2 regions of the Vibrio sp. 811 genome follow, and region 2 is predicted to be linked to the other one. Evidence: predicted binding sites of a transcription regulator. Region 2 holds the regulator's gene; the other holds the start of a gene.

Region 1 (5,645 bases), on a different contig from region 2:
CAAATTCCCTAAGCTGCTTCAAAATATCATTAGTCGAAGCCAGCCAGTCTTCACTGGATTCTCGAGGATAGCTAAATGTGAAGCTTGAATTAAATCGAGCCGACTCTAATTGTTCGAGTACCTTTTTATTGAGTGGCGCTTGCTCGTGAGGTTTTACTACCGTCGGCATATGGAACTGCGTTAACCAAGCACGCTTGAATGGCGTAAATACCTTAAAATATTCGCCTTGCTTATTAAGAACCGTCGTTGGCGCGTGCACACATTTGTCATGAAACAGTTCAAATTCGATATCGTGAGAAGCTAACGCTTCACTTACTTGTGTATCCAGCTCTCGTTCGTTCACCTCATAATGAATGTTTGCCATAACAGACGTGGCTTCAAGTGTTTCCGCCCACCCACTAATCACATCTGTACAATCGGAAAACGACGGCACCTCTTTGTACAAAAAAGGAATATTAAGGCTTTCAAGCTCCTCGTTAAGACAAGCTAAGCGACGAGCAATGAGGTCTGCCTGCATCGGCGCCATGTGATGCTCCCGCCACTGCTCTGGCGTCGCGATAAAGCAAGCGACAACAGGCTGACCTGAATCCAACGCCGCTTTGAGTGCCGTGTGGTCTAACGCACGTAAGTCACGTCGAAACCATACTAAAACCATGGTAGCTCCTATCTTTTGTCTACTAAGTTAGGTGTAATTTCTCTATCACTTCAGAGCACCCCATCCGATCACCTAACTGTGCGTGAAGCATTTTGATGGACGCTACTTGTTTAGCAGCTAGTGCTTTATTGGAGAAAAGGTAGATAAACGAACCATTTTCAATGACCTCATGATCTAGTAGACCAGAAACATCATCAACCTTATCGATCAAAGTCGTGTGATACCCTTGTTCACAAAGCTTCGCTGCTTGAATCCAACTCTCAGATTCTCTGTTTTGTTCAAAGCTAATGAGCAGACACTTTCCTTTGGAAGCGGCTTTGTTTTCAGAATCGATTACAAGGGCAAGTCGAGTGATTAAACAAGTCTGAAATAACCCCACCTGCAAGGATCGCAACGATCCTTTTACCATATCTAGCGCATCAAATACTGGGCTAATAAACTGATCAATAACGAGTTTTAGTGGGTACTCTTTAAGAACAGAGGCAAGTAAACTCTCTGCTTTTCCTCGATTCAGGGTAGACAGCGCAAGCAGCATGTTTTCAACTTCTTCGAGTGTGCGAACCTCGTTTTTGACTTCGACATCGGCGCTTTTTCCTAGCAGCCCCTTCACTTTACCAATCGAAATCCCCTTCGCGAGCCAGCTCTGGACTTCGCGAATCGTATCGAGATCTTGCTGGCGATAAAGTCTGTGTCCTTTTTCAGTTCGCTGAGGTTGGATCAAGTTGTATCTTCGTTGCCAAGCTCTCAGCGTAACTGGTTTTACACCCGTGATTTCTGCGACATCTCGGATCGCGTATAGTTTTTCTTCTGAACTACAAACCATAGCGTAATCTCATCTCCTGCGGATACGGTTCTAAAAACTTCTGTTTTGATAAATACTCGTCTGGGTAAGTATTTAAGTAATGCTTAATCAACGTAAGTGGTGCTAGCAGAGGCAGCATTCCAATACGGTAGTCGTGAATCACTGTCGCTAACTCTTCTTTTTCTTCTTTAGTTAGTGAGCGTTTGAAGTACCCTTGTAAATGCATCAACACATTTGTGTTATTTTTGCGGCTAGCCCGATTCGTTAACGCCTTCATCAGTCCTAAACGATACTCTTGGTAAAAGTCTTCAATTTCATAATTAGCGACATCGGCAACTAAGCGGCCAAGGGATCGGTATGACTCTGGGTGGTGTGCCATTAACGTCAGTTTGTAGCGCGAATGAAAGTCGATGATTTTGCCACGAGTAGGCTCACCATCCATCGAGTCGTAAAAGTCATTTAGACAAAATACTCGAGTAATAAAATTTTCTTTCAATACAGGGTCGTTAAGTCTGCCATCCTCTTCAACAGGCAACCAAGGCATTTTTTGCATCAATGTTTGTGTATACAAGCCAACACCTTCTTTCGCAGCACTGTTCTTGCTGTAAACCTTGACTCGCTCCATGCCACAAGTTGGTGACTTGGCACAAACGATGTAACCACAAAGCTGCTCGCTTTGAAGTTCATCTACTTTATTGGCCGAGTAAGTGAGCATATTGTCGGTATGATCATTTTCTGGATTTTTGGTTTCAACCAATGCAACACGCTCTTCATTAGAAACAAGACGAATTGTTGGACGGGGTACTGGCATACCTACGCCGACTTCAGGGCATACCGAAACAAAGTCAAAATACGGGCTGAGCTCTTTAGTCACAAAGTTGCTCACCTTATGACCAGAGTCAAAACGCACTCGTTCACCCAAAACACACGAACTGATACCTACTTTGATTGAAGATTCCATGATGACGCATCCCTATACAAAAAGTTTTGTTGTATAACTTATAGCAAGCCTTTCCAGATTGTACAAGAAAATAAGTTGTACAATTTAATCGTTTTACTTCACTCGAAAGTATTTCGATCAACCAGCTTTCAGAAAAAAGTTTGGCCCAAAAACAAAGAATTTGTGCGCGCAATCGACAAACTGCTCAAAAGCAAATCGATTGCTCTTTTGGTTTCAACAGATTTAGTTATCAATAGGAGTTGCAGTTTCTAAATGCGTGGTTTTTGTGACTAAGCTCTCAAGGGGCTACTGTACGTCCCGATATTATTGCCTCAACGAAAACGAACAAGTTCAACAGAATTGGTAATAGCGTTCTATAATAGAGGCGTTTTATCAAAACAAAACTTTGGAGAGCACTTATGGCAACCCCACACATTAACGCACAACCAGGTGATTTCGCTGAAACAGTTCTGATGCCAGGCGACCCGTTGCGCGCTAAATACATCGCTGAAACGTTCCTAGAAGATGTGAAACAAGTTTGTGACGTTCGCAACATGTTCGGCTTTACTGGCACTTACAAAGGCAAAAAAGTTTCTGTAATGGGCCACGGCATGGGTATCCCGTCTTGCTGTATCTACGTACACGAGCTAATCGCTGAATACGGCGTGAAAAACGTTATCCGTGTGGGTAGCTGTGGTGCAGTACGTGACGACGTGAAACTAATGGACGTTGTTATCGGTATGGGTGCTTCTACAGACTCTAAAGTTAACCGTATCCGTTTCAACAACCACGATTTCGCAGCAATCGCTGATTACGGTCTTCTAGAAGAAGCAGTTAACCAAGCACGCGCTCAGGAAGTGCCTGTAAAAGTAGGTAACGTATTCTCTGCAGACCTGTTCTACACACCAGAAGCAGACATCTTCGAGAAGATGGAAAAACTAGGCATCCTAGGTGTAGACATGGAAGCGGCTGGTATCTACGGCGTAGCAGCTGACCTAGGCGCGAAAGCACTGACTATCCTGACAGTTTCTGACCACATCATCCGTGGTGAAAAACTAAGCTCAGAAGAGCGTCAGAAGTCGTTCAACGACATGATGAAAGTTGCACTAGAAACTGCAATCAACATCTAAGAACAAATAGTAAGTAATAATTTGCAGCCAGAGTTATGCTGGCTGCCCGAATTATCCCGAGGGGGCGATTGTGTCTAACGGCGAACTGCCAAAAGACGCAGATGGGTTACAACTCAACTTTTGTAAAACATTGGCGTGTGACAACTTTGGATTGAGTGATGCAAAGCGTTACGTTCTGCAACATGCGAACCCTAAGCGTCCGGCGATGGTATGCCGTGAATGTGGAGCTTTCCCCCCCTTACTTAATAATCGCGATGTCGTGAACGAACTTCATCGCCTGCGGCACGTCCACAGTGACGGGTTGCCTGCTTGCCGTAATGATGATTGCGACAACTTTGGACTTTCTGTCCACACTCACAAACACCTCTATCACGCTTTCGGTTACAGTGGCGATCGCCAACGTTACCGCTGTAAAGTGTGTCAAAGTACCTTTGTCGACAAGTGGTCTGGTGCCAACAAGAAGCTTCAGTTTCAAGAGAACTTGATGGGCTTGTTGTTTACGGGATATTCCGTACGAGAAATCTGCCGTAAGCTTAGTATTAACCCAAAAACCTTTTACGACCATGTTGACCATATAGCTAGCCGCTGCCGCCGCAAGCTTGCAACCATTGATGCGCGCTGGGTAAACCACGCAACGCATTATGAATTGGCCTCAAACTATATTGCATTGCAACCGAACAGCAATAACGGTGTGTATTGGATTGTTTCTGGCGAAGCGCATTCTGGCTATATTCTTTGCCAGCACGTCAATTATTCCGCTGATGAAGAGCCAATCGCAACGCTCGATCATAATCCTTACGATGAGGTGTCTCGTTTTGTTTCCCAGGAGTATGTAGCGGAAGCAAGTGAGCCGCTTGCGGAACCTTCTTATCACCTCAGAGAGCGAATTGACCAAAAATACCAAACAATTTTGGCTCGCGGTAACGTAGAAGACCCTCTTGGTAATCTATCTGTATTTCATTACCCTTCAAAAGGGGCATTAGTCCGTCCGCCATACACCTCGTATGCACACTATTTGCACGTACTTGATATGTGCTGCCCAAACAAACGTGTATCTCTATACATGCCTCAAGATCCCCTACTACGTTCAGCTGCACTGAGCGTTTGTTTACCTCGTATTAAAGAGAAAAGTGTCGACTTGATGTACGTAGAAGAGGACGCTAGTTGGGACATGAGCACTCCCTTTGGCAAAGTCGATATCGCCTATATGAGTTGGTGGCGCGATCGTTGGGCAATCTCTAGTCAAAACGAAAACCACAAAGGCATTTGCTACCTCGCTGGCGATCAAAATGAGCCTGAAAAATGGTTTAACGTTGCGACAACTCGTCATGTGAAGTTTTATCAAAACCGCTTTCAGATTCTTTTCGAAAGCTTCATTAACGAGCCACGTCGCAAATTACGACCTGCTGGTATTTTACCTCTTTTAGATATATTCAGAGCTTGGCATAATTTGTGCTATCAGGATAAACAAGGTCTTACCGCTGCACAAAGGTTAGAAGTCTCTGATGCACCTTTGACAATCAAACAGCTCCTATCGTAGCTATTCTATTGGTAATTTAGATGTAGTAATTAGGGGTTGTAACGGTATACATTACGGCCCCTGATCGTTTACCAAAACGTTATCCGCATCGCTTTGGTAAAGAAACATGCATCTAACCACTTAATATTAGGTGTGATTTCCAGTTCGATAGTCATGGATGTGAACGTTGGATAAAAACCAAATTCAGCTAGAAGATGATCTCACTAAGCTTAAAGGCCAAATAAAATCGGCCCCTAAACATACCTTTAATATTGCGCAGCAATATCGTATCCGCGCGGAACAAATTTTATTTGTGGACGGAGAGATCAAAGCCTTACTCATCATGGCGCAATGCTGTTGGTGCCTAATGGATTACCGACAAGGCTTAAAACTCGTCAAAGACGCTTACAGCAAACAAACACAGCTTGAAACCGACGATCATCTCCCGGAAATTCTCCATCTTTTTGCTCTCCAATATTGGGGCCAAGCAAAGTATTATTCCGCGCAACAATATTGGATTAATGCGCTCGAACAATCTGCTCTTGTTGATGATGTTGAAATTCAAATCGAATCTCTAATTGGGCTTGGTAATGTATGGC
Region 2 (5,645 bases):
CCAACCGAGGCTACGTCGACATCTTCGATGGTGGCCCAACGGTTGAGTGTGATCTGCGTAATATTGAGTCGGTACGTCATTCATTCCGCGCGCAAGTCAAAATCTCTGAACATTCCAGCACACAAGACTTCTTGATGTGTAATTCATCTTTCGAGAACTTCCGTGCGACAGTCACTAAAGCGGCGTATGACGCAGAAACACAAAGCGTGATGATTGCACCAGACGTTGCGGATGCACTTTCGGTTGAAGAAGGGGATTTCGTCCGCCTTCTTCCGCAGTAACAGACGACAGAATTTAAGGATAGAAACAATGACACATTGGATTGCAGGTGAATGGGTACAAGGTCAGGGTGAAGCATTTACGTCTCTGTCGCCGTACAACCAAGAAGTGTTCTGGCAAGGCAAAGGTGCAACGGCAGAGCAGGTGAACCAGGCGGTATCTGCAGCGCGTGAAGCGTTTATTGACTGGAAAAAGCGTCCATTTTCAGAGCGTGAGGCAATCGTGTTGGCTTTTGCGGAGAAAGTAAAAGAGAACAGCGAAAAAATCGCCGAAGTGATTGCCAAAGAAACCGGTAAGCCGATTTGGGAAACGCGCACTGAAGCAGCAGCCATGGCAGGTAAAATTGCCATTTCGATTCGCGCTTATCATGACCGCACTGGTGAGGCGAGCCGTGAATCAGCAGGCAACCAAATCGTATTGCGCCACCGCCCATTGGGCGTGATGGCGGTGTTTGGTCCTTACAACTTCCCAGGCCACCTACCAAATGGTCACATTGTGCCTGCGCTACTGGCTGGTAACACGGTAGTCTTCAAACCGTCTGAGCAAACGCCATGGACGGGTGAATTGGCAATGAAGCTATGGGAAGAAGCCGGTCTGCCGAAAGGCGTGATTAACCTTGTTCAAGGCGCGAAAGAAACTGGTATCGCCCTAGCTGACGCAAAAGGCATTGATGGCGTACTGTTTACGGGTAGCGCGAATACGGGGCATGTATTACACCGTCAATTTGCGGGTCAACCGGGCAAGATGCTCGCACTAGAAATGGGTGGTAATAACCCTATGGTGATCTCTGATAAATATGGTGATTTGGATGCCACGGTTTATACCATCATCCAGTCAGCGTTTATCAGTGCTGGGCAGCGTTGTACGTGTGCTCGTCGTTTGTATGTACCATTGGGTGAAAAAGGCGATGCGCTTATCACCAAGCTCGTCGAAGCGACACGCAATATTCGCGTAGACCAACCATTTGCAGAACCTGCGCCATTTATGGGACCGCAAATTTCGGTCGCGGCAGCCAAGTTTATTCTTGATGCACAAGCTAATCTACAGTCTCTTGGCGGTGAAAGCTTGATTGAAGCGAAAGCTGGAGAGGCGGCGTTTGTTTCTCCAGGCATCATTGATGTAACGAACATTGCTGAGTTACCAGATGAAGAATACTTCGGCCCACTTCTGCAAGTGGTGCGTTACGAAGGGTTAGACAAAGCCGTGGCGCTAGCAAACGATACGCGCTTTGGCTTATCTGCTGGTTTGGTCTCAACCGACGACCAAGAATGGGAATACTTCGTTGACCACATTCGTGCAGGTATCGTGAACCGTAACCGCCAGCTCACTGGTGCAAGCGGTGATGCGCCATTTGGTGGTCCGGGGGCGTCGGGTAACTTGCGCCCAAGCGCTTACTACGCAGCAGATTACTGTGCGTACCCAATGGCATCAATGGAAGGTCAAGAAACTGTCTTGCCTGCAACATTGAGTCCAGGTGTAGCGCTATAAGTTTTTATTATAGAGTCGCAACTATGCATTGCGGCTCACCCTGCCGGCGCATCATTTAGGTATGGGTTGTAGTGATCGTTGGCAGAACACGAAAAGTGAGCAAAGACTCGGAAAAGCGTGTTGACTGACTGGCATTTACCGTCACAGGTTGATGGTTGCTCGTTCATTATTCTGGACAACTCTTGTGGTGAACGAGCAGCCAACTTCCGCTTACCTTTAAACTCTACATCTCGTAACAAGGAGTCGTTATGACGCCCGATGTGTTATTTGAATCGCTATGGCAAGATTACATTCAACGTCTTTGCCCTTCGGCTGCTAAAGTGCATCAGCTGCTTCAAGAAGATGAGCCTCTGATTAATGATCATATAGCTTTACGTACCTTCAATATCGCGCCTCTTGGTATTGAAACTCTAGCTAAGCCATTTGTAGCTATTGGTTACAAGGCGTGTGGTGATTACGTTTTCGAAAGCAAAAAGCTGGTTGCTAAGCACTATGAGCACCCAGATCCGAAGCAACCTAAAGTATTTATTAGTGAGCTAAAAGTTGAAGAGTGCTCGTCTGAGCTACAAGAGATTGTGAAAAATTTGGTGGCACAAGTCGATGCTGACAAGCTGAACGATAGCGCATTCTTACATGGTGGACGCTTGTGGGATTTAAGCTTTGCTGATTACCAAACGTTGGCTAAAGAAAGTGAGTACGCATCTTGGCTTGCGGCGCATGGTTACGGAGCAAACCACTTCACGGTGAGCGTTAACCAGCTCAATGAATATGAAGAAGTGAAGCAGGTAAACAATCATCTGCGTACCGCTGGGTTTACCATTAATGAAAATGGTGGTGAAGTGAAGGGCACTCCTGAGGTGTTGCTAGAGCAGTCATCGACCATGGCAGATAAAGTAGCGGTTCGTTTTAGCGAAGGCACTGAAATTATCCCTGGCGGGTTTTATGAATTTGCTAAGCGCTATCCGATGGAAAATGGTGATTTGTACCCAGGTTTCGTGGCCGCTTCAGCTGACAAAATCTTTGAAAGCACGAATGGCTAAGTTTTAGGGTTAACCTGTTAAGCTTACTCATTAGTGTTCGCTGCACCCTATCTCATTTGGTCATGAGTAAATAAAAAGCCACCAATGTTGCCATTGGTGGCTTTTATAATTTTGTTCGTGTCACTCTAGTTCGAGATTAACGAGTACCGTAAACCACGATGGTTTTACCGTGAGCAGAGATTAGGTTCTGCTCTTCTAGCATCTTCAAAATACGACCTACTGTCTCACGAGAACAGCCAACAATTTGACCGATTTCTTGACGAGTGATCTTGATTTGCATGCCGTCTGGATGAGTCATTGCGTCTGGTTGTTTTGCAAGGTTCAGAAGCGTCTGAGCGATACGACCAGTTACGTCTAGGAACGCCAGGTCACCCACTTTTTGGCTAGTTACTTGAAGACGACGAGCCATCTGCGCAGAAAGACGCATTAGGATGTCTGGGTTTACTTGGATAAGCTGACGGAACTTCTTGAAAGAAATTTCAGCAACTTCACAAGGAGATTTAGCACGAACCCAAGCTGTGCGCTCTTGGTCTTCCTCGAATAGACCAAGTTCACCAATAAAGTCTCCTTGGTTTAGGTAAGAAAGGATCATCTCCTTACCTTCTTCGTCTTTGATAAGAACCGCAACAGAACCTTTAACGATGTAGTACAAAGTTTCTGCCTTTTCGCCCGCGTGAATTAGCGTGCTCTTTGAAGGGTACTTATGAATATGACAGTGTGAAAGAAACCACTCTAATGTTGGGTCGGTTTGAGGTTTACCTAGAACCATAATATCTCACTTCCTCTGCAGGGTACGCTTGCGCTATCCATATTTTAGCTAAGCCTGAATTAGGCCTACTAGAATAAGAGCACTTTTTATATGCTGCAAGCTCTCTTGTGTTTCGGTAAGAAATAGTATCCTTTTTCGAAAACGATTTCTTGATTTTAATCGTGCCATGATTGAGATTTTGTAAGCAAAACTGTGCACATGATCACGGTATGAAAAGTAAACATCTTCGCAGGCAGGTTTTTAGCCAATTTTCCCTGTTTCGATGAGCTGTTGTAGGATAGGCCGAACTATGAGCTCCATTGCAAAGCTCATCTTACCGCCGGGCACGACAATCGTGTTGTGGCGTGACATGAATGAGCCATCAATCATGGCCAGCAGATATGGGAAGTCGACATTCTTGATACCGCGTAGGCGAATCACCACAAAACTCTCATCCAAACTAGGGATGCCTTTTGCATTAAGTGGGTTGGAAGTATCAACGGTCGGTACGCGCTGGAAGTTGATGTGAGTACGAGAAAACTGCGGAGTGATATAGTTGAGGTAATCGTCCATGGATCGCACGATTGAGTCCATTACCGCTTCACGCGAATGGCCGCGATCGCGAGTGTCACGTACGAATTTTTGGATCCACTCTAAGTTCACAATCGGCACCATGCCAATTAAGAAATCCACATGTTGAGCAACATTAACATCGCCATCGACCACGCCACCATGTAACCCTTCATAAAACAGCACGTCGCTGTTTTCGGGTAAGTCTTGCCACGGTGTAAACGTGCCTGGCATTTGATTGTAGGGAACCGCTTCGTCAAACGTGTGCAGATAACGGCGCACGCTGCCAGTACCATCATGCCCGAACTTACGGAAAAACTCTTCTAATCCCGGGAAGTCATTAGCTTGTGGGCCAAAGTAGCTAATGTGTCGACCTTGCTCGCGGGCTTTGCGAATTTCGATGTCCATTTCTGGGCGAGTAAAGCGATGGAAGCTATCGCCTTCAACCCATGCGGGTTTAACGTTCATCATATTGAACATTTTACGGAAGGCTTCAGATGTAGTGGTCGTGCCGGCACCGGACGAACCAGTAACCGCAATAATTGGGTGTTTAGCTGACATGACAAACCTTGTCGAAAATTACTTACCTGTAATGTGCAGTAGAGTTACTACTGCACGGTCGATATCCCACTATAGCACGTAACAATACCTTGTCATCGAGTGGGATACGGTAAAATGTGAAGGGTCTAAAATTTTGTTTTATGTTGAATATCGACGGTTTCGTGTAGCTCAGAGAACACGATAACCGCTTCACCTTTTTCCAATTGAGCTTTAACTTGATCAATTTTGTTTTGCAAAGAAACCTCGACGGTTCCGTAATCCGTTCCTTCGCGTAAGACGAATTCACGAATTAAGTTTTCCAATGTTTCCGGCGCAATGTCTTGCCATGGAATGATCATAAATACCTCATAACTTTTATGATGAGCGGCTAGTTTACTGCGTTCGTTGCTTGGATACAGCAGAAAGGTAATCTGCGGCGATACTTTCGTAATACGCGGGCAGCGCTTCCTCCAACCAAAACTTAGGTTTTAACGCCGTTCCTGTTAGGAAGCCAACATGGCCACCGTGTTCAAAGAGACGGTAATCAATGTTATCTGGCAAAACAAACTTCGGTATCACATCATCGGTCATGAACGGATCGTCTTTGGCATGGATGATCAGTGTGGGTAGCGTGATTTGCTGTAGTTTACTTAAGCCAGAACATTGATCGTAATAATCTTGTGCGTCTTTAAAACCGTGCAGTGGTGCCGTGATCAAATCATCGAATTCATACAATCTTGTGACACGTTTTATTGAGTTGTAGGACAGCGCAAGCTCGCCGTGCAATAGATGATGCTTTTGTAACGCGTTACGTTTCAGTGAAGAAAGCAGATAACGGCGATACACTTTCGAAAAGCCTTGTTCAATACGGTTCGCACACGCCGCTAGGTCTAAAGGCGCTGAGATAATAGTCGCTGCATTCAAAATAGGGTGGTCTTTATATTGGGCTAAATAATTCGCCAACATGTTACCGCCAAGAG

What was found. The regulator CRP, encoded in region 2, controls carbon source genes, mostly activating them, when cyclic AMP is high. The targets are predictions, from matches to a motif close to TGTGANNNNNNTCACA.
Region 1: a site for CRP is predicted at 2,683-2,698, ahead of deoD (purine-nucleoside phosphorylase). Genes of this name have one in related genera too.

What each region holds. Positions count from the first base shown of each region.
Region 1 is NZ_JAWOUB010000001.1:663,077-668,721, forward strand. Features, by position in the region: gene phrB (deoxyribodipyrimidine photo-lyase) at 1-655, opposite strand, end outside; gene R7Q46_RS02865 (MerR family transcriptional regulator) at 678-1,478, opposite strand; gene R7Q46_RS02870 (YbgA family protein) at 1,468-2,418, opposite strand; gene deoD (purine-nucleoside phosphorylase) at 2,817-3,527, shown strand; gene R7Q46_RS02880 (hypothetical protein) at 3,598-5,067, shown strand; gene R7Q46_RS02885 (hypothetical protein) at 5,234-5,645, shown strand, end outside.
Region 2 is NZ_JAWOUB010000031.1:6,536-12,180, forward strand. Features, by position in the region: gene astA (arginine N-succinyltransferase) at 1-281, shown strand, start outside; gene astD (succinylglutamate-semialdehyde dehydrogenase) at 310-1,767, shown strand; gene R7Q46_RS23525 (DUF1338 domain-containing protein) at 2,016-2,807, shown strand; gene crp (cAMP-activated global transcriptional regulator CRP) at 2,944-3,576, opposite strand; gene R7Q46_RS23535 (phosphoribulokinase) at 3,817-4,686, opposite strand; gene R7Q46_RS23540 (YheU family protein) at 4,812-5,024, opposite strand; gene R7Q46_RS23545 (hydrolase) at 5,059-5,645, opposite strand, start outside.